One region of the Kitasatospora sp. NBC_00070 genome, then DNA from elsewhere that is predicted to be linked to it. Evidence: riboswitches for the same ligand, from Rfam matches in the RefSeq annotation. Region 1 holds a riboswitch; each other region holds the start of a gene.
The links. Region 1 has a riboswitch for thiamine pyrophosphate ahead of thiO (glycine oxidase ThiO). Riboswitches for the same ligand answer to the same signal wherever they lie in the genome.
Positions count from the first base shown of each region.

Region 1 (5,418 bases):
GGACCTTCGCGGTGGCGAAGCCGCGGGCGTGCAGGCCCCGGGTCTTCGGCAGCAGCCGGTCCCGGACCGCCAGCACCTCCACCGCCAGCCGCCCGAGCAGCAGCGGCCCGGCGGCGGCCCGGCCGCCGCCGGAGAGCACCACCGTGCCGGTCCGCCGGGCCAGCCAGGCGGCCTGCCCCTCGGGCCGCCAGTACCGGGGCGACTCCTGGATGCAGACCAGGTCGGGGCGGCAGGCCCGGATCACCCGGACCAGCGCCTCGCGGTCGTCCCGCAACGAACGGACGTTGTAACTGAGCAGCCGGACCACCTGCGCCCCGTCGGGCTCGGTTCCGGACTCGGGGAGGACCACCCGGCCGATGCTAGTGCCGCGCCCGGCAAGGTTCACCCCGTCACGCCGCCCGGCACGCACTTTCGCCGCACCGGGCGAAGGCCGGAGTAGGTCCGCTACGCGTGGCCTCCGCCCGGCACGCCGAGAGCACGCACCGAACCACGCGACGGGGTAACCCTTGCCGGGCACGGCACTAGGTGCCCCGCCGTCAGAACGCGGGCCGTTCGCGGGTGTCGAGGTCGGCGCGGCCCGCCATCGCGGAGGAGGCCTCGGCGTGGAAGCGGCGCGGGATGCGGCCGGCCCGGAAGGCGAGCCGGCCCGCCTCGGTGGCGCGGCGCATCGCGTCGGCCATCAGCACCGGCTCCTGGGCCCGGGTGACGGCGGACGCCAGCATCACCGCCGAGCAGCCCAGCTCCATCGCCAGCGCCACGTCCGAGGCGGTGCCCGCGCCCGCGTCCAGGATCACCGGGACGCCCGCGGCCGCCACGATCAGCTGGAAGTTGTGCGGGTTGCGGATGCCCAGGCCGGAGCCGATCGGCGAGCCGAGCGGCATGATCGCGGCGCAGCCGACGTCCTCCAGCTTGCGGGCCAGCACCGGGTCGTCGTTGGTGTACGGGAGCACCGTGAAGCCGTCGTCGACCAGCGTCTCGGCGGCGTCCAGCAGCTCGATCGGGTCGGGCAGCAGGGTCCGCTCGTCGGCGATCACCTCCAGCTTCACCCAGTCGGTGCCGAGCGCCTCGCGGGCCAGCCGGGCGGTCAGCACGGCCTCCCCTGCGGTGTAGCAGCCGGCCGTGTTGGGCAGCACCCGGATGTTGTTGCGGGTCAGCACGTCCAGCACCGAGCCCTGGGTGCCCGGGTCGACCCGGCGCATCGCGACGGTGGTCAGCTCGGTGCCGGAGACCCGGAGCGCCTGCTCCAGCACCTCCAGGCTGGGGGCACCGCCGGTGCCCATGATCAGACGGGAGTTGAAGGTGACCCCGGCGATGGTGAGGGTGTCGTCGGCCATGGCGGTCAGCCTCCCTGGACTGCGGTGAGGATCTCGACCCGGTCGCCGGCGTCGAGTGCGGTGGTCGCCCAGACGGAGCGCGGCACCACGGCCTCGTTCAGCGCGGCGGCCACGCCGGTCGGGGCGGTGCTCAGGGTGGCGACCAGCTCGGCCAGGGTGGTGCTCGGCGGCACCTGGCGGGGGGTGCCGTTGACGGTCAGGGTCAGCTCGGTCAAGTCGTTCATGCGGCGGCCTTCGGGGTGAAGCGGCTGGGGGAGAAGGGGGCGGCCAGCGCCGGGACGGCACCGGTGGCCAGGTGTTCGGCGATCAGGTCGGCGGTCACCGGGGTGAGCAGCACGCCGTTGCGGTAGTGGCCGGTGGCGGCGACCAGGCCGGGCAGCGCGGTCGGGCCGAGCAGCGGGGCGTTGTCCGGCGACCCGGGCCGCAGGCCCGCGCCGGTCTCCACCAGCGGCAGCTCGGTCAGCCCGGGGACCAGCTCGTGCGCGTCCCGGAGCAGCTCGTAGACACCGCCCGCCGTGACGGTGGTGTCGTACCCCTGCTCCTCGCTGGTCGCGCCGATCACCAGCTCGCCGTCGGCCCGCGGCACCAGGTAGATGTGCTGCCCGCGCACCACGGCCCGGACGTTGCGGGACAGGAACGGCGCGTACCGCTCCGGGATCCGCAGCCGCAGCACCTGCCCCTTCACCGGACGCACCGGCGGCAGCACCCCGGCGGGCAGTCCGGGCAGCAGGTGGCTCTGCGGGCCCGCCGCCAGCACCAGCTGAGCGGCCGTCAGCTCGCCGCCGGTGCTCAGCCGGACGCCGGTGGCCCGGTCCTCCTTGACCAGTAGCCCGGTGACCGAGGCCCGCTGCAGCGTGACGCCGGAGCGTTCGCAGGCCAGCACCAGGGCGGCGGCCAGCCGTCGGCCGTCCACCTGGTGGTCGCCGGTCACGTGCAGGCCGCCCCGGACACCCGGGGCCAGCATCGGTTCGAGCCGCCGGCACTCCCGGCCGGTCAGCCAGTGCGACTCCAGGCCCAGCCGCTGCTGGAACGCGTGCAGCTCGCGCAGCTCGGCCCGGTCGTCGGAGTCCAGCGCGACGGCCAGCGTGCCGGTCTCGCGGTAGCCGGTGTCCAGCTCGGTCAGGTCGGCCAGCTCGGCGACGAAGTCGCGGTAGCGGTCGTTGGAGGCCATCCCCAGCCGGAGCAGCGGCTCCTCGCCGTACTGCAGCTCGGTGACCGGGGCCAGCATGCCGGCCGCGACCTGGGCCGCGCCCCGCCCGTGCTCCGGGTCGACCACGGTGACCCGGAGTCCGCGCTGCGCGGTCCGCCAGGCGACCGCCAGGCCGATGATGCCGCCGCCGATGACCAGCACGTCGCTCTCGGTGCGTGTCACAGTACTTCGCTCTCCCTTCGCCGGAATGACCCGGATCAGGTTCGGACGGTCGCAGGCCGCAGCAGCCCGCCTCTCAGCCCGGTGCACCGGGCTCCCGTGTAACGCCACCCACCATATCCCCGGCCCCGGGCAGCCCGGCGGCCACTGTTCGACGGGCGGACGACTGTGGTGGGTAGGGTGACCGACGTGGCAGAGCTGACGGGTGGACAGGTGGTCGTGGTCGGCAGCGGCATGGCGGGAGCGCAGAGCGCGCTGGCCCTGCGGCAGGGGGGCTGGGCCGGGCCCGTCACCCTGCTCGGCGCGGAACGGGAGCTGCCGTACGACCGGCCGCCGCTCTCCAAGGACGTGCTGCTCGGGCAGCGCGACAGCACCGTGCTGGACGTCGACTGGACCGGTGTCGACCTGCTGCCGGGCCACCGCGCGACCGGCCTGGAGCCCGGCCTGCTGCACACCGACCGGGGCTCGCTGCGGTACGACGCCCTGGTGATCGCGACCGGTGCCAAGCCGGTCACCCTCCCCGGCGCCCGGACCCTGCGCACCCTGGACGACGCACTGACGCTGCGGGCGGGCCTGCGGCCGGGGCGGCACCTGGTGCTGGTCGGCGCGGGCTGGATCGGCGCCGAGACCGCCACGGTGGCCCGGCAGCTCGGCTGCGAGGTGACGGTGGTCGAGGCCGCCGCGACGCCGCTGGCCGGGGCGCTGCCCGCCGAGCTCGGCGGCCTGATGACGCAGTGGTACGCGGACGCCGGGGTCGAACTGCGCTGCGGGGTCGGGGTGGCGGCGGTCGAGCCGGGCGCGGTGCTGCTGGCCGACGGCACCGAGCTGGCCGCCGACGAGGTGGTGGTCGGTATCGGCGCCCGCCCCGCCACCGGCTGGCTGGCCGGTTCGCCGGTGGAGCTGGACCGGGCCGGGGCGATCCTGACGGACGATCGGCTGCGCACGTCGCTGCCCGGGGTCTGGGCGGCCGGCGACTGCGTCGCGTACCCGTCCGCCCGGCTGGGCACCCGGGTGAACGTCCAGCACTGGGACCACGCGCTGCAGTCCGGCCGGGCGGTGGCCGCCTCGGTGCTCGGGGCGGGCACGCCGTACGACCCGGTGCCGTACTTCTGGTCGGAGCAGTTCGGACGGATGGTGCAGTACGCCGGGCGGCACGCGCCCGGCGACCGGATGCTCTGGCGCGGCTCGGCCGAGGACCCGGCCTGGACGGTGCTCTGGCTCCGGGACGGGCGGCTGACCGGGCTGCTCTCGGTGGACCGGCCGCGCGACGTCAACCAGGCGCGGAAGCTGATCGAACGCGGGGTCCTACTGGACCCGGTGGCGGCCGCCGACCCGTCGGTGCAGTTGAAGGCGGCGGTCGGCCCGAATCCGCTGTGAGATTCTGGTGCCGTGAGCGAGATGACGTCAGAGAAGATCGAAGCCCTGGTCCCCGCGTGGATGTACCTGCCCGACATCAGTGAGCAGTGGGGTGTCCCCGTCACCGAGGTCCGGGACATGGTGAAGTCCGGAAAGCTGATCGCGGTCCGCCGCGGTCCGAACAAGTCCCTCCAGGTGCCCGCCGCCTTCATCGACGGCCCGGGCCTGGTCAAGCACCTCTCCGGCACGCTGACGCTGCTGCGGGACGCCAAGTTCACCGACGCCGAGATCATCGACTGGCTGTTCACCGAGCAGCCCTCGCTGCCCGGCAGCCCGATCGAGGCCCTGGTGGAGAACCGCGGCACCGAGGTCAAGCGCCGCGCCCAGGCGGAGCTGATCTGATGACGGACGCCCGCACGCGGCTGGCCGATGCCCGGCTGTACCTGTGCACCGACGCCCGCCGCGAGCAGGGCGACCTGCCGGAGTTCCTGGACGCCGTGCTGGCCAACGGGGTGGACATCGTCCAGCTCCGGGACAAGGGCCTGGAGGCGAAGCAGGAGCTGGAGTACCTGGAGGTCTTCGCCGACGCCGCCCGCCGGCACGGCAAGCTCTTCTCGGTCAACGACCGGGCGGACGTCGCGCACGCCGCCCGCCCCGACGTCCTGCACCTCGGCCAGGACGACCTGCCGGTGCCCGCCGCCCGGGCGATCCTCGGCGACGAGGTGATCTTCGGCCGGTCCTGCCACGCCGGGTCCGAGGTCGACGCGGCCCTCACCGAGCCGGGCGTCGACTACTTCTGCACCGGCCCCGTCTGGCCCACCCCCACCAAGCCCGGCCGCCACGCCCCCGGCCTCGACCTGGTCTCGTACGCGGCCAAGGCCGTGACGGACCGTCCGTGGTTCGCGATCGGCGGCATCGACCTGGGCAACCTCGACCAGGTCCTCGCGGCCGGCGCCACCCGGGTGGTCGTGGTCCGCGCCATCACCGCCGCCGCCGACCCGGGCGCAGCCGCCGCCGAACTGTCCCGCCGGATCCGTTCCCACTGAGGCCAGGTGGCACTGTCCAGGTGCTCGGGGAACTGCGAGGAGATCTGGCGCCGGGGTCACTGCGAAAGTGCCTGACACTTACGTACGGATCTCCATTTTCGGGGCCGGCGTCGCAGTTCCCCGAGCCCCTGGTGGTGCACCTCGTGCCCTAGTACTTGCGGACGGTGGCCGCTTCGGCCAGCGCCAGCAGGGTGGCCCGGGTCGGGCCGGCGGCCAGTGGGGCCGCGTCGAGGGCGTCGAGGGACTGGGCCATGAGTTCGTCGATCCGGCGTTCGACGGTTTCGGCGGCACCGCTGCGCTCCACCAGCCGGCG
Region 1 is NZ_CP108247.1:1,700,335-1,705,752, reverse strand. Features, by position in the region: gene OHV05_RS07915 (endonuclease/exonuclease/phosphatase family protein) at 1-349, opposite strand, end outside; gene OHV05_RS07910 (thiazole synthase) at 537-1,334, opposite strand; gene thiS (sulfur carrier protein ThiS) at 1,340-1,558, opposite strand; gene thiO (glycine oxidase ThiO) at 1,555-2,706, opposite strand; TPP riboswitch at 2,702-2,815, opposite strand; gene OHV05_RS07895 (NAD(P)/FAD-dependent oxidoreductase) at 2,893-4,080, shown strand; gene OHV05_RS07890 (Rv2175c family DNA-binding protein) at 4,102-4,461, shown strand; gene thiE (thiamine phosphate synthase) at 4,461-5,105, shown strand; gene OHV05_RS07880 (polyprenyl synthetase family protein) at 5,254-5,418, opposite strand, start outside.

Region 2 (5,418 bases), 2.0 Mb from region 1:
GAGCAGGATCGAGCCGTCCGGACGGCGCAGCGCGGGCCAGGCCAGCGGCAGCACGGTGGCCAGCGTCACCGAGGGGACCGGGCCGGTGGCGGCGTCGGCGATGCCCTTGGCCAGGGTGAGCGGCACGGTGGCGGAGGGGACCAGCTCGCGCAGCGCGACCCAGTCGGCCTCGCCGGGCAGGCCCTCGAACGGGCGGTGGACCAGCTCCTGGACCGCGTGCGCGGCCTCGCGCCCGTGGCACGCCTTGTACCGGCGGCCGGAACCGCACGGGCAGTCCTCGCGGGCCCCGACCACGGGGATCTCGCCCGAGGTCACGGCGGTGGACGGACGGTTCTGCGGCGACTTCTTCGCGGCCTTCTTGGCCATGGTGCGGCTCTCCCGGTACGGCGACGTGCTTGCCCGGGCAGCCTACTGAGCTTTCCGGGCCGACCGGACAGCTCCGGCCCGGCGACCCTCTTCCGGGTGTCCGGCGGGGCCGCGCGGGGCGGCCGGTCAGGCGCTCCGCGCCCCGGGCGCGGGCCGCAGCGGGAGTTCGGCCCAGACCGTCACCTGCCCGGGTGCGTCCCGGACGCCCCAGTCGTCCGCCAGCCGGCCGACGATGGTCAGGCCCCGGCCGCCGCGCGAGGTGAGCGAGGGGCGGGCCGGCAGCGGCCTGGTCACCGCACCGCCGTCGGTCACCTCCAGGGTCAGCTGCCCGCGCCCGGACAGCTGCCAACGGACCGTCACCCCGCCGGGCTCACCGTCCTCGCCGGACCGCACGCCGACCAGGACGGGGGCCGGCACCGGTGCCGGCGCGTCGTCCTTCAGGTCGGCCAGCCGACCCAGCGGCCGGGCGTACCGGCAGGAGTTGCTGAGCAACTCGGACAGGATCAGGACCGCGTCGTCGATCACCGTGTCGGCGACCTCGTGGTCGCCGAGATCACGGCGCAGTCGGCGTCGTGCCGCTCCGACCCCGGCGGGCCCGTGCGGCACCGCCATGGTCGATGAAGTCGGCACCTCTTGTGCCATCATCAACGCCACCCCCGGACCTCCTTCAGCATTCGCCGAGGGATGGATGCCCCTTGGTAATGGGTCGGAAACGGGCATCCGGCGATCGCGGCGGGACATTAACGGGCACCGCAACTCACCGTACGCAAATGGTGATTAGCTGCTCACAGACCGTTGTCCAAACGGCCGGAATTGGCCACTCCCGGTACTTCACGCCGGAGTTCGCGCCAGTTCGCGCCCCTCGCGCGGGGCGTTTATCGGCCGAGTTGGTCGAGCACGGCGCGCGGCCGATTGGTGATGATCGCGGTCACCCCGAGTTCCAGGCAGAGTTCGACATCGGCGGCCTCGTCCACCGTCCAGACGTGCACCGAGTGCCCCGCCCGGCGCAGCGCGCGCACCAGCCCGGGATTGGACCGGACCAGGTCAATGCCGGGCCCGGCGATCCGGGCGCCGCCGGGCAGCGCCTTGGTCCGGCCGAGCACCGGGAGCCTGCGGTCGAACAGGTAGACGGTCGGAACGGCGGGCGCGGCCCGGCGGATCCGGTGCAGCGAGAGCTCGGAGAAGCTCATCACCCGCACCGTGGACCCCTCCGGGCTGTCCGGAAGCAGTCCGTACCGGGTGAGCAATCGGAGCAACTCGGCCTCGGTGCGCCCCGCGAACCGGGTCGGGTGCTTGGTCTCGATGGCCAGCTCCACCCGCCGCCCGGCGTCCGCGACCAGTTCGAGCAACTGGGCCAGCGTCAGGACGGGGCTGGGTTCGGGAGCCGCCGGGGCCTTCCAGGAGCCGAAGTCGAGCTCGTTCAGCTGAGCCAGCGTCAGGGCGGAGACCGCGCCCCGGCCGTCCGAGGTCCGGTGGACCGTCCGGTCGTGCACGCAGACCAGCTGCCCGTCGGCGGTCAGCCGGATGTCGGCCTCCAGGCCGTCGGCGCCCTCCGCGACGGCGAGCGCGTAGGCCGCCAGGGTGTGCTCGGCGCGGGCGGCCGAGGAGCCGCGGTGCGCGATCACCTTCACGGCGCCGCAGTCGGTGGCGTCCTGGCTGGTCAACGGCTGGTTCCGGGTATCCACACCGGTAACCCTACGAGCAGCCGGACGACCGGCGGCCGCCGCCACGGGAAACTCCGGGTGAAGTTCCCGGGGCGGCGGCCGGTCGGTGTTACTTCCGCCGGGTCACCGCGAGGGTGGCCAGCGCCGCGACCAGGAAGCTGAGCACCGAGGCCGAGGTCCAGGGCTGCGCCTCGAAACCGGTCGCCGACTGCAGGTCGTGCCAGCGGTCGCTCCAGCCGTCGATCGCGGTCGGGGCGATGAACTGGTAGGTCGCGAAGCCGAGCGCCCACGGCAGCAGCATCAGCCAGCGGGCCGGGGCGTCCTCGGCCAGGTTCCAGCCGCGCCGGCCCGAGCCGAGGAAGTAGTCGGCCGCCAGCACCGCGAACATCGGCACGAAGACCGAGCCGATCAGGCCGAGGAAGGCGTAGTACGAGGCGGTGAACTCGTCGGTGAGCAGCGCCAGTACGGTCACCAGCGCGCCGATCCCACCGGTCAGCAGCCGGCGGTCGACCTTCGGCAGCAGGTTCTGGATCGACATCGCGGTCGAGTACACGTTGGCGAAGGACTGGTCGGTCTCCCGGACCACCAGCACCAGCAGGAAGGCCCAGCCCGCGGCCACCCCGGTGAAGGAGGAGAAGATCCGGCTCGGGTCGCCGTCGGACTGCAGCAGTGCCACCACGCCCAGCAGGTAGCACCAGACCTGGGCCAGCGTGTAGCCGGAGAAGGTGGCCCAGAACGCCGCACCGGCGGTGCGGGCGTGCCGGGTGTAGTCGGCGGCCAGCGGCACGAAGGAGATCGAGACCGCGATGATCGCGTCGGTCGCGGAGAGGAAGCCGGTCCAGTTGCCCGCACCGGGGTTCGGCACGCCTTGGCGGACCAGCTGGACGGTGAAGTAGACCATCGCGATGCCGACGGCGATCGTCACGTACTTGCGCAGCACCGCGATCGCGCCGAGCGGCCAGATGGTCAGCGCGGTGGTCAGCAGACCGGCCAGCACCACGAACAGCCAGCGCCAGCCCTGCGAGCCGGTCACCTCCTGGGCGCCCATCGCGATCACCAGCAGCTCGTACACGCCCCAGCCGATGCACTGGGCGATGTTCAGCACGGTCGGCACGTAGGACAGCCGGGTGCCGAACAGGCCGCGCAGCACCGTCATCGCGGGCGCGCCGGTCCGGGCGCCGATCAGGGCGGTCACCCCGAGCATCGCGGTGCCGATCACGGTGCCCACCACGGTGGCGGTGATCGCGGCGACCAGCGAGAGCTCGGAGCCCTTGGCACCGATCACGGTGGCCGCGCTGGTGAAGCCGATCAGGCTGACCCCGAGGTTGGCCCAGAGCGAGAACAGCGCCCGGAAGTCGAGGGTGCGAGGAGGTGCGGTGTCCAGGACGAGCGGCGCCTCGGCGCGCGCGGACGGTTCCTGGACAGGGGCAGGCGAAACAGCCGTCATGGCCGATGCTCCCTACGCCGGCATTACCCGGACAGGTTCGAGCGGTCTGCGCTCCCTCGCCGTAGTGCCAGCACCTGCATGGCGTACGGTCGTTCCGCGCACTCTCAGCCTGGACGGTCCAAGCTCCCGCGTGTCAGTTTGGAGCGCCAGGCTAGCGGCCGGGCGGCCGAACACCAAGGCGAGCGGGTGGCCGTCCGGATCGCGGGACGAAGCGGACCCCCGGGGATCGTGTCGGGAACGGGTAAGGATTCTTAAGAGTTCTTCACCGGGCCCCATACGACAACCGAATCACGCATACGAAAAACTGTGGACCAAGGTTCTGTCAGCTATGGAGGTCGTCCGTGAGCACCGAGCACGCGAGTGGGTCCACCGGGCCCGAGGAGGAGCGCACCTCCACGGGCCAGGGGGTGGTGAGTCCGGCTGAGAGCGTGTCGGCCGATGCCCCCGCTGCTCCTGCCGTCCCGGCGGCGGCCCCGCCGGCCGCCGAGCCGACGCCGACGGTCGCCTTCGGCAAGGTGACCCCGCCGCCGGCCCCGGCCGCCCCGTCCTACCTCGACGCACCGCCGCCGGTGCTGCCGCCCGCGCCGCCGGTGGCCGCGGCGCCGTCCTACCTGGACGCGCCGCCGCCGCCCGCGCCCGCGCCTGCCGCCTACCCGGACGTGCCGCCGCCGGCTCAGGCCGGGAACCCGTACGCCACGCCGGTGGCTCCGGCCGCGCCGGCCGTGCCTGCCGCCGAGCTGCCGCCGGTGCAGTCGGGCCCGCCGACCCACCAGGCCGCCGAGCCGCCGCACCACCCGTTCGGCGCCGGCACCCCGCTGGGCAGCTGGGGCACCCCGCCCGGCGGCCTCGACGGTCCGGGCGGCCCCGGCCTGCCGGGCCAGCCGTTCGGCCCGGGTGCCGTCCCGGCCCCCCGCCGCAAGCGCGGCGGGCTGATCGCGCTGGTCGCGGCCGTCGCCCTGCTGGCCGGTCTGGCCGGGGGCGCGATCGGCGCCGCGGTGAGCGACCGGGACGGCGGATCGAACTCCTCGTCAGGGCGCGGCAGCAGCACCACCGTCCAGGCCAGCGAGAACAAGCAGGCGATCAACCGCTCGCCCGAGTCCGTCGCGGGCATCGCCGGCAAGGCGCTGCCGAGCGTGGTCACCATCAAGGCGCAGGGCTCGCAGGAGTCCGGCACCGGCACCGGCTTCGTCTTCGACACCGAGGGCCACATCCTCACCAACAACCACGTGGTCGCCCCGGCGGCCAGCGGCGGCAAACTGACCGTCAAGTTCTCCGACGGCTCGTCCTACCCGGCCTCGGTGGTCGGCCGGGCACAGGGCTACGACGTGGCCGTGATCAAGCTGGACAGCCCGCCGAAGGACAAGCTGGTCCCGCTGCCGCTCGGTGACTCCGACAAGGTCGCGGTCGGCGACGCCACCGTTGCGATCGGCGCCCCGTACGGCCTGGAGGGCACCGTCACCACCGGCATCATCAGTGCCAAGGACCGTCCGGTGGCCTCCGGCGACGAGACCGGCGCCCAGTCCTCCTACATGAACGCCCTGCAGACCGACGCCTCGATCAACCCGGGCAACTCCGGTGGTCCGCTGCTGGACGCCGCAGGCGCCGTGATCGGCATCAACTCGGCGATCCAGTCCAACAGCAGCAGCAACGGCCGGGCCGGCTCGATCGGTCTCGGCTTCGCCATCCCGATCAACCAGGCCAAGCGGGTGGCGGGCGACCTGATCAAGACCGGCACGCCGGTCTACGCGATCCTCGGGGTGCTGCGCAACGACGACTACAAGGGCGACGGCGCGCAGATCCGCAGCTCCGCGGTCGGCGACAGCGCCGCCGTCACCCCCAACGGCCCCGCCGACCAGGCCGGCCTCAAGGCCGGCGACGTGATCACCAAGCTCGGCGGCCACGTCATCGACAGCGGCCCGACCCTGGTCAGCGAGATCTGGA
Region 2 is NZ_CP108247.1:3,729,868-3,735,285, reverse strand. Features, by position in the region: gene OHV05_RS17335 (DUF5926 family protein) at 1-366, opposite strand, end outside; gene OHV05_RS17330 (ATP-binding protein) at 493-1,011, opposite strand; gene OHV05_RS17325 (glycerophosphodiester phosphodiesterase) at 1,242-2,051, opposite strand; gene OHV05_RS17320 (purine-cytosine permease family protein) at 2,140-3,477, opposite strand; TPP riboswitch at 3,470-3,617, opposite strand; gene OHV05_RS17315 (S1C family serine protease) at 3,819-5,418, shown strand, end outside.
Region 2: it holds a riboswitch for thiamine pyrophosphate, as region 1 does, so the genes downstream of both, OHV05_RS17320 (purine-cytosine permease family protein) here and thiO (glycine oxidase ThiO) in region 1, are expected to answer to the same signal.

Region 3 (5,418 bases), 2.2 Mb from region 1:
CCCGGTCCCGGGTCCGCTCCAGTACCAGCCGGGGCAGTGGCGGCATCCCCGGGGATGCCCAACCACCGGCGCTGTTCGGAAAGTTGACGGTCCGCATCGGAATCCGCCCATCCGGCCCTGGTTCCGGACCGTTCGCCACCCAGGGCGGGCACCGGCAGGCTGCCGGTGGTCGACGTGTCCTCGGTACTGCCCACCGTACTCCGCGCGCCCCGGCACCGGAGTAGCCTGGGCCTCCTCCAGGGCACCCCGAAGTCCGGTCCGCCGGTCCGCCCTGGTCGCAGGGACGACACCGGGCCGGCGAAGCCGCCACCCGGGGCAGGCGCCGGTGACATCGTGACCACCACCTTCCCGACCACTGAAGTGACCACCTTCCCCGGCGCCGGACGGCTGACCGTCGCCGACGCCTTGGAGCACCACGACTTCCAGATCACCGACGACCGCACCGTCGGCCACGCCAACGAGATCTTCCGCAGTGCGCACGTCCCCTACCTGCTGGTCCGGGACCACGACGGCCGCTGCGAGGGGCTGGTGACCCGGGTCGCCATGAGTCCGTTCCTCTCCCGCTCCCGGTACTCGGAGCGGACCCTGGTCGGCACCACCGCGCACCAGCGGGGCCCGTTCGCCTGGCCGACCATGGGTCTGGCCTCCGCCGCCCTCGCGATGCGGACCATGCGGCTGACGGTCTGGCCGGTGGTCGACGACGACGGCTACCTGCTCGGCGTGATCACCTCGGACCGGGTCGGCGACCTGCTGGCCCTCGCCTGACCCGGCCGGAAGGTCTCGATTTCCCAACGGGTGAGGGATCTGTGCCGGAACGGTGAACAACGCGCCCGTCCTCTGGTTGACTCCCGGGTCTGCCCACCCGAGACGGATCGGAGCACCTCACCGTCATGCCCTCGTCCATACCCGTCGGCCGCCGGCGGCTGGCTGCCGCCGCGGGCTTCGTCCTCGCGATCGGCTTCTCGCTGACCGGCTGCGGGTCGGCGGCCACCGACACCGGTGTCCCGGCCCGCACCGTGGTCTCCAGCCCGGCCGCCGCGACCACCCCCGCCGCACCCGTCGTCGTTCCGACCCCGGCCCCCACCCCGACGGCCGACGCCACCACCCCGCCGCCCGCACCCCCCGCACCGGCGGCGACCACCCCGGCCACCAAGGCCCCCGCACCCCCGGCCACCCCCAAACCCGCCGAGCCCCGCCACACCACCAGCGCCCCGAGCGCCCCCGCCCCCACCACCGCGGCGGCGGCCGGCCCCTGCGAGATCGTCTCCAACGCGGGCAACTGCTACAAAGCCGGCCAGTTCTGCCGGGACGCCGACCTCGGCCGGAGCACCCACGACGCCACCGGCCGCCTGCTCACCTGCCGCATGGTCAGCGGCAAACCGCACTGGCAGGCCTGAGCGGACGAAGCGCTGCTCCGGGTTCTCGTTGCCCCCGGAGCGGCGCGGCCCGGTGGCGACGGGACGTCAGCCGAGACCCGGGTCCTGCCACGACCGGGGCCAACGCCCCGACGGCCGAGGGGGACCCGCGATCCCGAGATCGCGCCGCGCACTGGCGTAGAACGCGTCCCGTGCCTGGCTGATCCGCTCTTCCGCCCGTGACCAGCCGGCGGGATCCACCCGCTGCCCCCGCGCGTACAACTCGAGGTTCCCCACTGCTTCGTGCCAGGTACGGGCTGCTCCGATGGTCCCGGCATCCCCCACCAGCAGGACCTCCCCGGCTCTCGTCGGTGTGACTGTCGGAGCTGCCGGCTCGTACAGCTGATCCTCCAACGCCAGCTGTCCCCCTTCGTGGCAACAGCCGTGCGGACAACGGTGCAGCGCTGCCCCGGGGGATCCCCTCCTCCCCCCGGGGCAGCGCGGTCTGGGTGGTGGGCGGTCAGTCGGTGAGGGGGAGGTAGACCCGGTTGCCGGCGGCGGCGAACTCTTCGGACTTGGCCTGCATGCCGGCCAGGGCGTCGGCGTCGAAGGCGGTGCTGACGGCGGTGGAGCCGTCGCCGTGTTCGTCGCGGATCTTCTGACTGATCTTCATCGAGCAGAACTTCGGGCCGCACATGGAGCAGAAGTGCGCGGTCTTGGCGGGCTCGGCGGGGAGCGTCTCGTCGTGGAAGGCGCGGGCCGTCTCCGGGTCGAGGGCCAGGTTGAACTGGTCCTCCCAGCGGAACTCGAACCGGGCGTCGGAGAGCGCGTCGTCCCAGTCCGAGGCGCCGGGGTGGCCCTTGGCCAGGTCGGCGGCGTGGGCGGCGATCTTGTAGGTGATCACGCCGGTCTTGACGTCGTCCCGGTTGGGCAGGCCCAGGTGCTCCTTGGGGGTGACGTAGCAGAGCATCGCGGTGCCCCACCAGGCGATCATCGCGGCGCCGATGCCCGAGGTGATGTGGTCGTAGCCGGGCGCGACGTCGGTGGTGAGCGGGCCGAGGGTGTAGAACGGCGCCTCGTCGCAGATCTCCTTCTGGAGATCCATGTTCTCCTTGATCTTGTTCATCGCGACGTGGCCGGGGCCCTCGATCATCACCTGGACATCGCGCGCCCGGGCGATCCGGCCGAGCTCGCCGAGCGTCCTCAGCTCGGCGAACTGCGCCTCGTCGTTGGCGTCCGCGGTCGAGCCGGGGCGCAGGCCGTCACCGAGCGAGAAGGTGACGTCGTAGGCCGCGAGGATGTCGCAGAGTTCCTCGAAGTTGGTGTAGAGGAAGTTCTCCTGATGGTGCGCCAGGCACCAGGCCGCCATGATCGAGCCGCCGCGCGAGACGATGCCGGTCTTCCGGCGCGCGGTCATCGGGACGTACCGCAGCAGCACGCCGGCGTGCACGGTCATGTAGTCGACGCCCTGCTCGCACTGCTCGATGATCGTGTCGCGGTAGACCTCCCAGCTCAGCTCCTCGGCCTTGCCGTCCACCTTCTCCAGCGCCTGGTAGAGCGGCACGGTGCCGATCGGCACCGGGGAGTTGCGCAGGATCCACTCGCGGGTGGTGTGGATGTTGCGGCCGGTGGAGAGGTCCATCACGGTGTCGGCGCCCCAGCGGGTCGCCCAGGTCATCTTCTCCACCTCCTCCTCGATCGAGGAGGTGACGGCGGAGTTGCCGATGTTGGCGTTGATCTTCACCAGGAAGTTGGTGCCGATGACGGCCGGCTCGACCTCGGGGTGGTTCACGTTCAGCGGGATGACGGCCCGGCCGATCGCCACCTCGTTGCGGACGAACTCGGCGTCCAGGCCCTCCCGGAGGGCGATGAACTCCATCTCCGGCGTGACGATCCCGCGCTTCGCGTAGGCGAGCTGGGTCACCGGCACTCCGTCACGTCCGCGCAGCGGGCGGCGCGGACGGCCGGGGAAGACCGCGTCCAGGTTGCGCAGGTTCCCGCCGCGCGGCGAGGTGTGCTTGATCCCGTCGTCCTCGGGCCGGGCCTCCCGGCCGTCGTACTCCTCGACGTCCCCGCGCTGGCGGATCCACGGGTCGCGCAGCGCGGGCAGCCCGCGCCGGACGTCGGGCTGGTAGGTCGGGTCGGTGTACGGGCCCGAAGTGTCGTACAGCGGAACGGACTTGCCGTTGGTCAGCTGCACCTCGCGGTACGGCACCCGGAGGTCGGGCCGGGATCCCTCGCGGTACGCCTTGCGCCAGGCGGGGGTCGGGTAACCGGTGGTCGCGCTGGTCACGCCGCTCGGGGCAGACTTCTGCTGTGCGTCGAACGTGGTCATGAGACCTCTATCTCCCTACGCCGGCATTACCCGGTCAGGTTCCTGCGGTCGGCGCAGCGGCCGGCACGTGACGTGCCGTTCAGCGCCCTCTCAGCCCGGTGCTCCGAGCTCCCGTGTCCACAGGCGGAATTGCCTGCAACAAACGTTCAACACCGTAGCGGTCCGCCCCGGGCTGGTCCAGGGCGGCTCCCCCGCGACGCCCGGAACGCGGACGGGCCCGGCACCCCCGCGAGGGGTACCGTGCCCGGTGTCCGTGCGCCGCGGGTCAGCTCTTGGCTGCCTTCTTCACCAGGATCACCACACCGGCCGCGACGGCCACCAGGACCAGGGCCTTGATCAGGAAGGCGATCAGCGAGGTGACCGCGCCGATCACGAACCAGACCAGGTTCCAGGCGAGGATCAGCACCACGATCGGGACGACGATGTTGCGCACCCACGAGGGCAGCGACTTCCAGAGCTCAGCCATGTCCGTTCCTTCTCTCCCCTCGGGCCGGTGACGGCTGTTCCGTCGCGTCCCGCTTGCTTCGATACTTCGACGGTACAGGGCACCGGTCCGGCTTCCGAGGGGTTCCAGCCCGGAGAGAACCCGGAGATCACCCCGAGACCGCGGGGAGGGTCGACCCGGGGTCGGGGGTGCCCGGACGGTCCGTCCGGCGGCTGGTCAGACCGGCCAGACCTCGCGCCGCCAGGCGGCGTCCCAGAACATCCACTCGTAGCGCGAGGTGGTGGTGAAGTGCTCGATCACCCGGCGGCGTTCGGCCGGGGCGAGCTGCTCGCCGAGCCGGTCGGTCAGTGCCAGCACCCGGCGCACCACGGCCTGGAAGGTCTCGTCCCCGTAGGTGGCGATCCACTTGGCGTACAGCGGGTCGGGCGAGGACCGGGTGAGCAACTGCTCGCCGACCCGGGCGTAGATCCAGTAGCACGGCAGCACCGCGCCGACGGCCTCGGCGAACGAGCCGCCGTAGACGGTGGCCAGCAGGTAGCTGGTGTAGGCCCGGGTGGTGGGCAGCACCGGTTCGGCGGCGGCCTGTTCGGCGGTCTCGCCGAAGGCGCCGAGGAACTCGGCGTGCATCCCCTGCTCGGCGGCCAGCGCGCCGACCGCGTCGTCGGCGAAGGCCCGGACGTCCTGCTCGTCGGGCGCCTTCGCCGCGCAGACGGCGAGCGCGCGGGCGTAGTCGCGCAGGTAGTGCGAGTCCTGCACCACGAAGTGCCGGAAGGCGTCCGCCGGCAGGGTGCCGTCGGTCAGTCCGCCGATGAAGGGGTGCGCCAGGATCTCGGCGTAGATCGGCTCGATGGCCGACCACAGCTCGTCGGTGAAGGTCACGGGATTCTCCTCGGTTGGTCGGCCCAGCCGAACCCTAACCGGCGGTGGGGATCAGTCCTCCGGCGGGGAGAACACCACCAACACCCGGAGCTCCTCGGTGATGTGGTGGAACCGGTGCGGCACGCCCGCCGGTACGTAGACCACGCTGCCCCGGCCGACCGTGGTGGTCTCGGCGCCGACGGTCAGTTCGGCCCGGCCGCTGACCACCTGGTAGAGCTCGTCCTGCGGGTGGCTGGACTGCGGGTCGGTGTCACCGGGGGACAGCGCGTACAGCCCGGCGGACATGTTCCGTTCCTTCAGGAAGCGCAGGTACGCGCCCTCCTCGGCGGCCCGTTCGGCGTCGAGTTGGTCCAGGCGGAAGACCTTCATCGGGGCGCACCCTCCATGTCGTGGTGGCCACATTG
Region 3 is NZ_CP108247.1:3,855,302-3,860,719, forward strand. Features, by position in the region: gene OHV05_RS17865 (DUF5994 family protein) at 1-46, opposite strand, end outside; gene OHV05_RS17870 (CBS domain-containing protein) at 334-765, shown strand; gene OHV05_RS17875 (hypothetical protein) at 891-1,397, shown strand; gene thiC (phosphomethylpyrimidine synthase ThiC) at 1,876-3,690, opposite strand; TPP riboswitch at 3,686-3,815, opposite strand; gene OHV05_RS17885 (DUF5326 family protein) at 3,956-4,156, opposite strand; gene tenA (thiaminase II) at 4,352-5,014, opposite strand; gene OHV05_RS17895 (cupin domain-containing protein) at 5,066-5,383, opposite strand.
Region 3: it holds a riboswitch for thiamine pyrophosphate, as region 1 does, so the genes downstream of both, thiC (phosphomethylpyrimidine synthase ThiC) here and thiO (glycine oxidase ThiO) in region 1, are expected to answer to the same signal.